3 regions of the Saccharopolyspora sp. 7B genome follow, and region 2 is predicted to be linked to each of the others. Evidence: riboswitches for the same ligand, from Rfam matches in the RefSeq annotation. Region 2 holds a riboswitch; each other region holds the start of a gene.
The links. Region 2 has a riboswitch for thiamine pyrophosphate ahead of thiD (bifunctional hydroxymethylpyrimidine kinase/phosphomethylpyrimidine kinase). Riboswitches for the same ligand answer to the same signal wherever they lie in the genome.
Positions count from the first base shown of each region.

Region 1 (4,451 bases), on a different contig from region 2:
CCCGGTTCCGCGCCGCCCGTGAAACGCTGCTCGCCCAAGCCCAGCGGGCCGACCGGATCGAAGCGGAACGGCTGCACCGCATCGTCGTCGAAGCGGACCTGGTCGCCGCCGAACTCGCCCGCGCGGTGCGCTCCCGCGCCTGCACCGGGCTGCCCGCGATGGCCCGCGTCGACCCGGCGCAGGCCGTCGTCGCCGCGGGCGGCAGGCAGGACCTGCCCGAAGCGGTGCGCGGCATGAACGAAGGGCTCGACCGGATCCGCGGCGCCGTCGTGCAGCGCACCGAGGTCGCGGCCAGCCCGCCCGCGCCCGGTGGCCGCCGCCAGCGCGCCATCGGCGGCGTCAAGGCGCACCTGTCGCTGCGGTCCTCGCTGTTCCGGCACGCGCTGCGCTGCACGCTGGCCGTCGCCGTCGGCATGGTGATCGTGCTGCTGCTGGACGACCCGTCCGCGTCCACGCTGCTGCTGGCGCTGTACGTGGTGCTGGCGCCCGCGGCGCGGGACAGCATGAACGGCGCGCTGGAGCGCACCGGCGGCGCGGTGCTCGGCGTGGTGGTGCTGGCCGCGCTGATCACCCTGCTGCCCGGGGTGTACCTGCTGGTGCCGGTGATCGTCGTCGGCATGCTGCTCGGGGTGGAGCGGCTGCGCACCGACTACCAGGTGCTGCTGAGCTCGCTGATCGCGGTGACCGTGATCGACCAGGCGATGCGGCTGGACCGGCCGCTCGCGAACATCGCGATCAGCTTCGCGTCCAACACGGCCGTCGGCGCGGCCATCGCGCTCGGCGTCGGCTACATCAGCTTCATCGTGCTGCCCAGCAGCATGGTGCCGGACGTGCGCGGGGCCATCCGCTCCACCGTGTGGTCGGTGTCCGAGCTGCTGCGCAGCGTGCGGGCCGCCGGGCAGGGCCACGAGGTGCGCGCCGCCATGCAATCCGCGCACGTGCTGGCGCTGCGGCGCACCCAGGACCTGCTGGGCATGCCCGCGCTGCTGGACGAACCGGACTCGGACGAGGACCCGCAGACCACGCGGGCCGCGGCGATCGCGCTGGACGCGCTGCGCCAGGACGTGGCGACGCTGGCGTTCCGGCCCGAGGGCGAACTCGCCGTGGCGGTGCCCGCGCTCAAGGCGGTGGACCAGCTGCTCAGCGGGCGGAGCAACCCGAAGATCCCGGACATCCAGTCCGCCGGGGCGCCCGCGACGGAACTGCTGGCCAGCTCGCTGGTGGAGAACGCGCTGCACGCGCGCTCGGCGATCGACCAGACCCTCGGCAACGAGCCGTGGAAGAGCTACACGATCAACTTCGTGCGGACCGAACGGCTCCGCATCCGCTGATCACCGGGTGACCGGCCCGCCCGCTCTGGCGGGCCGGTTCAGCCCGGCGGCCTGGTTCAGCCCGGCGGGCCGGTTCAGCCCGGCAAGCCGGTTCAGCCCAGCAGGCCGGGGCTGGAGGCCTTCGCCCAGAAGCGCTGCGGGATGCGTCCCGCGCCGACCGCGAGGCGGCCCGCTTCGACGGCGGCGCGCATCGCGGCGGCCATCCGCTCCGGGTCCTGGGCCCGGGTGACGGCGCTGGCCAGCAGCACCGCGTCGCAGCCCAGCTCCATCGCCAGCGCCGCGTCGGAGGCGGTGCCGATGCCCGCGTCGAGCACGACCGGCACCGACGCCCGGGACACGATCATCTCGATGTTGTGCGGGTTCCGGATGCCCAGCCCGGTGCCGATCGGCGAGCCCAGCGGCATCACCGCCGCGCAGCCCACGTCCTCCAGCCGCGTCGCCAGCACCGGGTCGTCGTTGGTGTAGGCCAGCACCACGAAGCCCTGGTCGACGAGCTGCTCGGCCGCGTCCAGCAGCTCCACCGGGTCCGGCAGCAGCGTGTCCTCGTCGGCCACCACCTCCAGCTTCACCCAGTTCGTCCCCAGCGCTTCCCTGGCGAGCTGCGCGGTGAGCACCGCCTCCGCCGCCGTGCGGCAGCCCGCGGTGTTCGGCAGCGCCTCGATGCCGAGCCGGTGCAGCAGGTCCAGCACGCCGGTGCGGCCCCCGGCGTCGGCGCGGCGCATCGCCACCGTGGTCAGCTCGGTGCCGGAGGCCAGCAGCGCCCGCTCCAGCACCGACAGGTTCGCCGCTCCCCCGGTCCCCGTGATCAGCCGGGAGCCGAACTCCCGGCCCGCGATCACCAGCGCGTCGTCCACGTCAGCCCCCCTGCACCGCGGTGAGCACTTCGACGGCCGCCCCGTCGCGGAGTTCCGTCGCCTGCCAGTTCGCCCTGGGCACCACGGTCCCGTCCACGGCGACGGCCACACCGCGCTCGGGCACGCCGAACTCGGCGAGCACCGCCGCCAGCGTCGCATCCACCTGCACGGGACGTTCCGCCCCGTTGATCACCACTTGCACGGTCGACCTCCTCCGTCGCCTGCGGGAACCGGTCCGGCGACCGGTGGTTCGCGGCCCGACAGCTCCGCCAGCACCGCGTCCGCGGTGATCGGCGCGAGCAGGAACCCGTTGCGGTGGTGGCCGGTCGCGGCCAGCACCCCCGGCTCCAGTTCGCCGATCACCGGCAGGTTGTCGTGCGTGCCGGGCCGCAGCCCGGCGACGGCTTCGAGCAGCTCGTACTCGGCGATGCCCGGCAGCACTCGTTCCGCGTCGGCCAGCAGGTCGCGGACGCCGCCGGCGGTGACGGTCTCGTCGAACCCGGCGTCGTGCTGGGTGGCGCCGACGACGAGCCCGCCGTCGTCGCGCGGGACCAGGTAGACCTGCCTGCCGCGCACCGGGCCGCGCACGGTGCGCGCGGGCGGGGGCAGCGCGGTGGGGCGCGCCCGCAGCCGCAGCACCTCGCCCTTGACCGGGCGGATCCGGCCGGTGAGCGCCGGGTGCAGCTCGCCGGAGCGGGCACCGGCGGCGATCACCGCGACGTCGCAGCGCAGGGTCCGTTCGGCGAGCTCCACCTCGCCCGGCCGCACCCGCCGCGCCGCCCCGGCGCGGAACCGGACGCCCGCCGCCTCCGCCGCGGCCCGCAGCGCGGCCAGCGCCAGCCGGTTGTCCACCGCCAGATCGCCGGGCACCTCCAGGCCGCGCCGCACCGCGGGCCCCAGCGAGGGTTCGAGGCGGCGCACCTCCCGGCCGCCGAGCCGGGTGACGGTGCGCCCCAGCGAGGCGAGGTGGTCGGCGAGCATGTCCAGCTCGGCGCGGTCGGCACCGTCCACGCCGACCACCAGCGTGCCCTCCCGGCGCAGCCCGGACGGCAGCCCGGACCCGCGGGCCAGCTCGGCGGCGAACGACGGCCAGCGGCGCAGCGACTCGGACCCGAGCTCCAGCAGTTCCTCTTCCCCCGGCGCGGCCTCGGCGACCGGGGCGAGCATCCCGCCCGCGACCCACGACGCACGCCGCTCCCCCGCATCGACGACCTCGACGCGGTGGCCCGCGCGCGCGGCCGTCCACGCGACGGAGAGACCGATGACCCCGCCACCGACGACGGTGACGGACGACTGCTGCTGCATCTGCGCTCCCTGCGCCGGCATGACCCGGATCAGGTTCGACGGTCGGGGCCTGCGCCCCCTCTCAGCCCGGATCCCGGGCTCCCGTGCCAACCACCACCACCGTACTCATCCGCCCGCGCGAGGTCAGCCGCCGCCCGGCCGCGGACTACCCTGGGGGCATGCCCGGATTGGACGGTTTCGGCATCCGCACGCGGCTCGCCGACGCACGGTTGTACCTCTGCACCGACGCGCGCGCGGAGCGGGGCGATCTGGCGGAGTTCGCCGACGCCGCGCTGTCCGGCGGCGTGGACGTCGTCCAGCTGCGGGACAAGGGGCCCGGCGGGGCGCCGCTGGAGGCGCGGCAGGAGCTGGCGGCGCTGGAGGTGCTCGCGGAGGCCTGCGTTCGGCACGGCGCGCTGCTGGCGGTGAACGACCGCGCGGACGTGGCGCTGGCCGCGGAGGCCGACGTGCTGCACCTGGGGCAGGACGACCTGCCGGTGGACGTGGCGCGGCGCATCGTCGGCGACGAGGTGGTGCTGGGGCGTTCCACGCACGACGTGGTGCAGGCGGACGCGGCCTCGACCGAACCGGGCGTGGACTACTTCTGCACCGGCCCGGTGTGGACGACGCCGACGAAACCGGGCCGGGAGGCGGCGGGCATCGAGCTGGTGCGCCACGCCGCGGAGCACCGCGGGCACGGGAGGCCGTGGTTCGCGATCGGCGGCGTCGGCCACGACAACCTCGCCGAGGTGGTCGCGGCGGGCGCGGAACGGATCGTGGTGGTTCGGGCCATCACCGAGGCCGAGGACCCGCGCGCCGCCGCCGAATCCCTCAAGGCCGGACTACCCACCTGACCACCGAACCGGCCCGGCCGGGTTCGCGACTCTTTCCTGTCAGCGGCGAAGCCGCTGAGCAGCGACCACAAGAGCAACCAGACCACCCGCGGGTTCTCAGCGGTTCCCTCGCGAGGACAGCTTTTTGG
Region 1 is NZ_JAIUKC010000158.1:98-4,548, reverse strand. It holds gene LCD33_RS22625 (FUSC family protein) at 1-1,331, shown strand, start outside; gene LCD33_RS22620 (thiazole synthase) at 1,424-2,185, opposite strand; gene thiS (sulfur carrier protein ThiS) at 2,187-2,387, opposite strand; gene thiO (glycine oxidase ThiO) at 2,375-3,490, opposite strand; TPP riboswitch at 3,480-3,585, opposite strand; gene thiE (thiamine phosphate synthase) at 3,649-4,323, shown strand.
Region 1: linked by a shared signal. The riboswitch ahead of thiO (glycine oxidase ThiO) and the one ahead of thiD (bifunctional hydroxymethylpyrimidine kinase/phosphomethylpyrimidine kinase) in region 2 are both predicted to bind thiamine pyrophosphate.

Region 2 (4,451 bases):
CGCTGTACCTGGTCGCCACGACCGGGAACCCGAACTACGGCGACGAGCTGATCGCCGCGACCTGGCTGAAGTACCTGGCCAGAGTCGCCCCCGACAGCGAGGTGTGGCTCGACTGCCCCAACCCCGGCCCCAGCGAGGTGCTGCTCGGCCACCTGCACCCGCACGTCCGGTTCACCGACACGCTGTGGCGGCTGTGCTGGTCGGCGCCCTCCGACGAGCCGTGGGAGGTGGCGTCGTTCGTGCAGCACGCCATGATCAACCCAGGGTTGGCGCCGCACTGGCTGGCCGGGATCGAGCTCGCCGCGCGCGCCGACCTGGTGCACATCATCGGCGGCGGGTTCATCAACTCGATCTGGCCGCGGCACTACGGGCTGCTGGCGGGCGCGGTCGCCGCGGTGCGCCGCTCCGGCGGGCGGGCCGTGATGACCGGGCAGGGCCTGTGGCCGACGCCGGAGGAGGCGCGCCCGCTGGTGCGCAACCTCGCCTCGCAGTTCGAGCTGATCGACGTGCGCGACGAGCCGTCGGCCGAGCTGCTCGACTCCGCGGGCCAGCTCACCGCCACCGGCGACGACATGTTCTTCGGCATCGCCCCGGAGCTGTACCGCACCGACGACCTGCGGGACGTGATGATCTGCCTGCAGTCGGACCTGCTGGACGTCACGGTGCCCGCGCTGGCCGGGTTCCTGCTCGACACGCTGCGCGCCTGGGACGTGCGGCCCGAGCAGGTCGGCGTCATCGAAGGCATCCCGCGGGTGGACCGCGAGGTGTTCGCCCTCGTCGAGCACGACCTGCCCGGCGCCCGCTTCTACCCGTTCTCCGAGATCATGGACCACGGGCTGCCCGCCGCCGCCGGCCAGCGCTGGCTGTCGACCCGGTTCCACATGCACCTGATGGCCGCGGCCGCCGGGGCGCACGGCGTCGCCGTGTCGATCAACTCCGGGTACTACACGAACAAGCACCGGTCGCTGATCCAGCGCGGCTCCGGCTGGGGCCTCAGCGAGGGCCTCCAGGTGCCGCCGCAGCCGCGGGAAGGCGGCTACGAGCGGTCGACGCTGGACGCGCTGCAGGAGGCCAAGTCGAAGCTCGCCTGGTCCATCTACGGGGACTGAGCCGCCGGGCCGGGCGGCGGCGCGCTCAGGCCGCCGCCTGCCCGGTCTCGCAGGTGCCCTCGGCTCGGGGCCGCAGCACGTGGATGTCCGCGGACGATTTTTCAGGCTCCGTTTCCGCCTGGGCGGACTCGGCGTCCGCCCGGCGGTCGGCGATGTAGAAGGGGGCTGCGGCCAGCACCGGCACCAGCATCCCCGCCAGCATGATCAGAATTGAAGTCCCCGTACTCAAGGCCACCGAACCCCGCGCGGTGGGAGGCGGACCTCCCACGACCGAACACGCCGAACGAACGTGTCGTGAGCCTCATCGTCGTGGCTGAGGGTGTTCGTTAACACCGCTCGAAAGTGCTCCTGATCACGCTTCCCGCGAGCGCCCGCACCGCGGCTGACCACCCGCGTCACCGCCCCCGCCGCGCCGCAGGGCACGTCGCGGAGGGTGATCGGGTCCGGGTATTCGCCGCAGCGCGGAAACCGTGCCGCCGCAACGACTTCTCACGCCGGGAGCCACTGCGCCGTCGGCCACCGCTCCAGGCGCCACGCGCCGTCCCAGAACATCCACTCGTACTCGGTGGCACGCGCGAACGCGGCCAGCATCCGCTCCCGCACCGGCTCGTCGGCGGCCGCGGCCGCCCGGTCGGTGAGCTCGCGGGCCGCCAGCACCGCTTCGGCGAACTCCTCGTCGGCGTAGGTCTCGATCCACCGCCGGTACGGGTGCGCCGACACGTCGCCGACGGCGGCGAGGATCTCACTGCCCACGTGCTGGTACACCCAGAAGCACGGCAGCACCGCCGCCAGCAGCACCGGGTAGGGGTCGACCAGCGCGCTCGCCCGCAGGAACGAGGTGTAGGCGGTGCACGACGGCGAGGTCGCCACCCCCGCCAGGTCGTCCGCGGAGAGCCCGAACTCCTCGACGTAGCCCGCGTGCAACCGGCGCTCCTCCACCAGCGCGCCCCGCGCGGCCCCCGCGAGGAACGCCGCGTCCGCCGGATCCTCGGACCGGGTCGCGGCCGCCGACAGCGCCTGCGCGAACGCGATCAGGTAGCGGGCGTCCTGCACGATGTAGAACGCGAACCGCTCCCGGTCGAGGGTGCCGTCGGTGAGCGCCGCGTTGAACGGGTGCGCCACCACGGCCCGCTGCAGCTCGGCGGTGCGTTCCCAGGCGCGGGCGCAGAAACCGCCCGCGGGCGGATCGGGCAACCTGCTCATGACCTTCGTCCCTCCGATCTCACCACCAGCGGTGGAAGTGATGCACGGGCCCGTGCCCGCGGCCCACGTCGAGGCGCTCCGCGGCCCGCAGCGCCCCGGTCAGGTAGTCCTTGCCATCCCGCACGGCGGTCGCCCAGTCGGGCCTGCGGGGACGCAGCGCCGCGATCGCCGCGGACAGCGTGCAGCCGGTGCCGTGGTCGTTCGCGGTGTCGATCCGCTCGCTGCGCAGCCACCGCACCTCGCCGTCGCCGCGGAACAGGTCGGCGCTGGCGGGTTCCGCGCGCAGGTGCCCGCCCTTGAGCAGCACCTGCTTCGCGCCCAGGTCGGCGAGCCGCTGCGCCTGCGCGGCCATCTCGGCCGAGCCGGTGATCTCCGGCTCGCCCAGCAGGTCCGCCGCTTCCGGCAGGTTCGGGGTGATCAGGTCGACGCGCGGCAGCAGCTCGTCGCGCAGCACCGCGACCGCTTCGTCGGCGAGCAGCCGGTGGCCGCTCTTCGCGACCATCACCGGGTCCAGCACCACGTGCGGCGGGGCGTAGCGGTCCAGCACGGCGACGACCGCGCGGATCACCTCGGCGTTCGCCAGCATCCCGATCTTCACCGCGTCCACCCGGACGTCGTCGAGCAGCGTCGTGAGCTGGGCGGTGACGAACTCCGGCGGCACCTCGCGGACCTCGGCGACACCGGTGGTGGTCTGCGCGACCAGCGCGGTCACCGCGGACATGCCGTAGGCGCCGTTCGCGGAGAAGGCCTTCAGGTCCGCTTGGATGCCGGCTCCGCCGCTGGGATCGGTCCCCGCGATCGAGAGCACGTTCGGGACCCGGTCGGATCCGGGCAGGGCAGCACGAGTGGTCACGTCGGTGACGTCCCTCCGCTAGCACGAACTAGGTCAGGTTCGACGGGTCTGCTCTCAGCCCGGCCGTCCGGGCACCCCGCGTCACTGGCCCCAACCTAGCAACGGGCGTCAAGCCGCGGACTCACTCGACGAGGCCGATGATCGCGCCCGCGGTGAACCGCTCCCCCGCCCTGCCCTGCCGCCACAGCGTTCCGCTCGCCGGGGCACGCACCGTGCGCGGGGCGCCGTCGGTCACCACCTCGGCCACCGGGGCTCCGCTGCGCACCCGGGCGCCGTCGGGTACCAGCCAGCGGGCGAGGGAACCGGGCTCCCGCGGATCGTCGTGCGGACGCGGGAAGTGCAGGTCCGTCACGGGGTGCGCCTCCGGGTTCCGCTCGCTCGACGCGCCCAGCATGGGCGGTGATCCTTCTCACCACAAGCGGGTTCCGCGCCCGGCGCCCTGGTTCGGGCGGCCCAGCACCGGGTCAGCGGCGAGTCGAGACCGCTCCGCCGAACAGCCGCTCTCACACGATCGGAGCAGCGCAACCGCCGGTCACTCCCGCCACGCGAATGCAACGTGCGCGCTGATCGTTCCGTCTAGAGTTCGAGATCCGGCCAGTGGACCGAAGCCGGACGAACTGCGCGCCCGCGGGTCGTCCTGACAGGTATGGGGGTGGGACGGCAATGTTCCCCGATCAAGAGCACGTGTGGTGGATCGTCGGAGCGGGCAAGCGGGTCCGGCACGCGATCACGGTGCGCCCGGGCGCCAGACCGGCCGGTGATCCGGTGCAGACCCTGTGCGATGCGACGATCAAGCTCCCGCACGAGACGTGGCCCGCCACCAAGGAACCGTCGAGCCGCCGCATCACGGAGCGTTGCGCGGAGTGCGAGCAGGCGGTCGACGAACAGCTCGCGCGTGACGGCGATCTCGTGGTCACCACCTGGGACGCCTAGGGCGAGGGAAGTCACACCGCTCAGGGCTGATCGCCTAGTGAGGCGACCCTGCGTGGCGGATTAAAGTTGACGCAATGGACACCACTGCCGACGCCCCCCAGACCGCCCGTTCCCGCCGCTCCGCCCGGCCGGATCCGGCGGAGGTATGGGCTCCGCTGGCCGGTCTCGCCGACGCCGCAGCGCAGGGCGGGACGTCCGGAGCCGTCGCCATCACCCGCGGGTTCGACCGCAACAGCAGGCTGCGCGCCAAGGCGCTGCGCGACCTGCTGGAGGAGCGCGGGGTGGCGGCCATCGAGATCACCCCGGCCGTGGGCAGCGAGCGGCTGCTCGCGGACAGCGAGATCACGTCGGTG
Region 2 is NZ_JAIUKC010000194.1:556-5,006, forward strand. It holds gene LCD33_RS25440 (polysaccharide pyruvyl transferase family protein) at 1-1,109, shown strand, start outside; gene LCD33_RS25445 (hypothetical protein) at 1,135-1,344, opposite strand; gene LCD33_RS25450 (TenA family protein) at 1,599-2,312, opposite strand; gene thiD (bifunctional hydroxymethylpyrimidine kinase/phosphomethylpyrimidine kinase) at 2,332-3,165, opposite strand; TPP riboswitch at 3,159-3,254, opposite strand; gene LCD33_RS25460 (lipoyl domain-containing protein) at 3,287-3,559, opposite strand; gene LCD33_RS25465 (hypothetical protein) at 3,829-4,098, shown strand; gene LCD33_RS25470 (hypothetical protein) at 4,173-4,451, shown strand, end outside.

Region 3 (4,451 bases), on a different contig from region 2:
GCGCGGTCCGCGAAGACGGTGAAGATGACGTCACCGGACGTGAACTCGTACGGGTGCTCGGCGATCAGCCGGTAGGTGCGCGCTGCCACCGACGGCGCCTCTGCGTTCAGCGGGGGCACCGTCGCGGTGGTGACCGGGCAGTCCTCGGCCACCTCGATAAACGTGTTCGTGCGATCGACCCGTTCCACGCCCGGAACGGTACGCCGGGGGACCGACGGCGGATGGGGAAGCGGCCGTTCCTCGATTCCGGTGCTCCTTGCCTCGGACCGCGATCGGCTGACCCCCGATCGATGACGAACACCCGGCGAACGCGATTCCCCGACCCGCCGCCGCACCCCGCTCGGGCACGTCCGAGTGAAAGGCGTGCGGGGTCGGTAGCGCAGCGCGGCCCGCCGCGAACTGCGGGCGGCGCACCCCGGCACAGCTGAGTCGCACGCCATGACCAGGCGATTTACGTTGTGCGCATGCAGCACATCACCTTGATCTGCGGAGACTGCAACGGCAAGGGGTGCAGCAACTGCGGCGGCACCGGCACGATCACCATCGTCGAGGACTAGGACCGCGCCGAGCGGCCGCGAAACCCGCCCCGAGCAGGCCGTGCGCGGCGGGCAACGCTGCTAGCGTGCCGAAATGGCCGCCAACGGGACCGTCCTGGTCATCGGAGCCGGGGTGATCGGGCTCAGCACCGCCGTGATCCTCGCCGAATCCGGCGTGCCGGTGCGCGTGCGCACCGACGAGCCACCCGCCGACACCACCTCCGCCGTCGCCGGCGCGATCTGGGGGCCGGCGCTGCTGCAACCCGCCGACCGGGTGCGCCGGTGGGTCGCCGACACCTACCGCGCGCTGGTCGAACTGGCCGCCGACGACACCAGCGGAGTGCACCTCGCCACCGGGCGGATGGCCGCCCGCGTCGACCTCGGCGACCAGCTGCCGCCCGAAGCGCTGCTGCTGCCCGACCTGCGCCGCTGCACCCCGGACGAGCTGCCCGCCGGGTTCCGCAGCGGCTACCGGGCGACGCTCCCGCTGATCGACATGCCGCGCTACCTCGAACACCTCACCGGGAGACTGCTCGCCGCCGGCGGCGAACTGCTGATCAGCCCGGTGTCCTCGCTGGCCGACGCCGCGGCCGAAGCGGACCGCATCGTCAACTGCACCGGGGTCGGCGCGCACGAGCTCGTCGGCGACCCCGGCGTGCGGCCCGTGCGGGGGCAGCACGTCCTCGTCCGCAACCCCGGCATCAGCGAGTACTTCGTCGAAGTCGGCGCCGGACCCGAGTTCACCTCGTACGTCCCGCACGGCGACCAAGTCGTGCTCGGCGGCGTCGCGGGCGAGCACGACTGGTCCCGCGCACACGACCGCGACGACAGCGCCGCCGTGCTGCGCCGCTGCGCGCAGGTCGAACCGCTGCTCGCCGGCGCCGAAGTCCTCGGCGAGACCGTCGGACTGCGCCCCGGGCGCGACGCCGTGCGGCTCGAAACCGAACGGTTCGGCGGCGCCACCGTCGTGCACGACTACGGGCACTCCGGCTGCGGGGTGTCGCTGTCCTGGGGCTGCGCCGCCGAAGCCGCCGGGCTCGTCCTCGGCCGACCGGTGCGCTGACCGGCTCACGTCAACGCGTCGACCACCCCGTCGATCTCCTCCGCCAGCGTGAAGTCCTTCGCGGTGAGGCCACCCGCCGAATGCGTCGAGAGGGCGAACACGACGGTGCGCCAGCGGATGTCCAGATCCGGGTGGTGGTTCTCGCTCTCCGCGATCTCCGCGACCCGGTTCACCGCCTGGATGGCCTGCGGGAAGCTCGCGAACTCCACGCTCCGCACGATCGTGGTGCCGTCCTGGGCCCACTCCGGTAGCCGGGACAGCGATTCGGCGACCTGGGTGTCGTTCAGCAGTTCGGTCATGCCCACATGGTGGTCGTCGGACGGCCGGAACGCGACCGTCGACCCCCGGCTCGGTGGCGGCACGTAGACTGCCGGTCGCCACGGGAGTCCAGCGCGCTGGGCTGAGAGGAGGGGCGCATCCCCTCGACCGTCCGCACCTGAACCGGATCATGCCGGCGCAGGGAGGTGTCGCGATCAGCTCGAGTTCGCACGCGTGGCCGAGACCGGTGTGCTACTCGGGAGGACCGTTGAACCCCTTACTGCGCTGGGCCGCGGCACTCGCCGCCGCCGCGCTCACCACCGGATGTTCGCTCATCGGGAGCTCCGGCGATGACACCGCGGCGCGCACCGTCACCCTCGTCGCGCACGACTCGTTCGTCGCCGACCCGGCGCTGCTCGCCGACTTCGAGAAGCGCAGCGGCATCCACCTGGAGATCCGCAACAGCGGTGACGCCGGAGAGCTGACCAACAAGTTGGCGCTGTCCAAGGCGGCACCGCTCGGCGACGTCGCCTACGGCGTGGACTCCACCTTCGCCTCCCGCGCGCTGCGCGCCGACGTGTTCGCCCCGTACCGGCCCGCCGCCGCCGACCGCGGACCGCAGCGCTACGCCCAGGACCAGCAGAACCGGCTCACCGCCGTCGACGTCGCCGACGTGTGCCTCAACATCGACACCGCCTGGTTCGCCGCGCACCGGCTGCCGGAGCCGACGACGCTGCGCGACCTCACCGATCCCCGCTACCGGGACCTGACCTCGATGCCGGACCCGACGACGTCCTCCCCTGGATTGGCGTTCCTGCTCGGCACCATCGACGCCTTCGGCGAGCCCGGTTGGCAGGACTACTGGCGCGCCCTCGACGCCAACGGCGTGCGGCTGTCCTCCGGCTGGGAAGAGGCCTACAACCAGGACTTCTCCGGTTCCACCGGCCAGGGGCCGCGACCGATCGTGCTGTCCTACGCGTCCTCGCCCGCCGCCGAGGTCGACGAGAACGGTGCGCCGCGCACCAAGGCCCTGCTCGACACCTGCTACCGGCAGGTCGAGTACGCGGGCGTGCTCACCGGCGCGAAGGACCCGCAGGCGGCGCGGGAAGTGGTGGACTTCCTGCTCTCGCCCGAGTTCCAAGGTCAGGTCGCCGACCAGATGTACGTGTACCCCGCGGTCGACGGGGTGCCGCTGCCCGAAGGCTGGGCGGCCAGCGCGCCGCTGCCGTCGCGGCCCGCGGAACTGCCCGCCGACGAGGTGGAGAACAACCGGGACCGGTGGGTCGAGCAGTGGCGGACGCTGGTCCGGGGATGACCGGCGAACTCCGCCGCCGGGTTCCGGTGGCGCTGGCCGCGGCGGTCGTCCTCGGCTTCCTCGGGGTCTTCTTCGCCTGGCCCGTCGCGGCGATCATCGGGCTGGGCGTGCGCGGCGACGTCGGAGCGGTGCTCGCCGAGCCGGCCACTTGGCGGCTCGTCGGCTTCACCCTCGGGCAGGCCGCCGCGTCCACCGCGGTCGCGCTGCTCTGCGGGCTGCCGCTCGCCTACGTGCTCGCCAGGCTCGTCCTGCCCGGCACAGGGCTGCTGCGGGTCGCGGTGACCGTGCCGTTCGTGCTGCCGACGATCGTCGTGGGCATGGCCTTCCGCGCGTTGTTCGGCGCCGACGGGGGAGTGCTGCCGATCGTGCTGGCCAACGCGTTCTTCAACGTCGCCGTCGTCGCGCGCACCGTCAGCGGGTTGTGGGGGCACCTGGACCGGCGGATGGAGGACGCCGCCCGATCGCTGGGAGCCGGGCGGCTGCGCACCTTCACCTCGGTGACGCTGCCCGCGCTGCTGCCCGCGCTCGGATCGGCGGCGGCCGTCGTGTTCCTGTTCAGCGCCACCAGCTTCGGGGTGGTGCTGGTGCTCGGCGGCGGTCGGCTGCGCACCCTGGAGACGGAGATCTACCTGCGCACCGTGCAGCTGCTGGACCTGCCCGGCGCCGCGGCGCTGTCCCTGCTGCAGCTGGTCGCCGTCGTCGCCGCCCTGCTCGTGGCCACCATCGCGCGCCGCCGTCGGGAGACCGCGCTGCGGCTGCGCGCGCCCGCGACCACCGCCCGGCCGCCGCAAGGCGCCGAGTGGTGGATCGTCGGGCTCGCCGGTGCGGTGCTGTGCGGGCTGCTCGCGCCGATCGTCTCCCTGCTGGCGCGGTCGGTGTCCACCAGGGACGGGTGGGGGCTCGCGGGCTACCGCGCGCTGCTGGGCACCGGGCAGCCCGGGACCCTGGAGGTCACCGGGCTCGAAGCCGCGCTGAACTCGGTGCGCACCGCGGTCGACGCCACCTGGATGGCGCTGCTGCTCGGGCTGCTCGCCTCGTTCGTGCTCGTCGCCGTGCGCCGCAGGTTCGTCGCGGAGAGCCTCGACCTCGCGCTGATGCTGCCGCTGGGGGTGTCCGCGGTGACGGTCGGCTTCGGCTACCTGATCACGCTCGGCTCGCTGCCCGGCGAGCTGCGCACCTCGCCGCTGCTCGTGCCGTTCGCGCAGGCCCTGGTGGTGACACCGCTGGTGATCCGCACCGTGCTGCCGGTGCTGCGGGCCATCGACGACCGGCTGCGGCA
Region 3 is NZ_JAIUKC010000035.1:10,936-15,386, forward strand. It holds gene LCD33_RS29335 (DUF6157 family protein) at 1-188, opposite strand, end outside; gene LCD33_RS07170 (FAD-dependent oxidoreductase) at 631-1,599, shown strand; gene LCD33_RS07175 (4a-hydroxytetrahydrobiopterin dehydratase) at 1,605-1,898, opposite strand; TPP riboswitch at 1,969-2,079, shown strand; gene LCD33_RS07180 (thiamine ABC transporter substrate binding subunit) at 2,126-3,172, shown strand; gene LCD33_RS07185 (iron ABC transporter permease) at 3,169-4,451, shown strand, end outside.
Region 3: linked by a shared signal. The riboswitch ahead of LCD33_RS07180 (thiamine ABC transporter substrate binding subunit) and the one ahead of thiD (bifunctional hydroxymethylpyrimidine kinase/phosphomethylpyrimidine kinase) in region 2 are both predicted to bind thiamine pyrophosphate.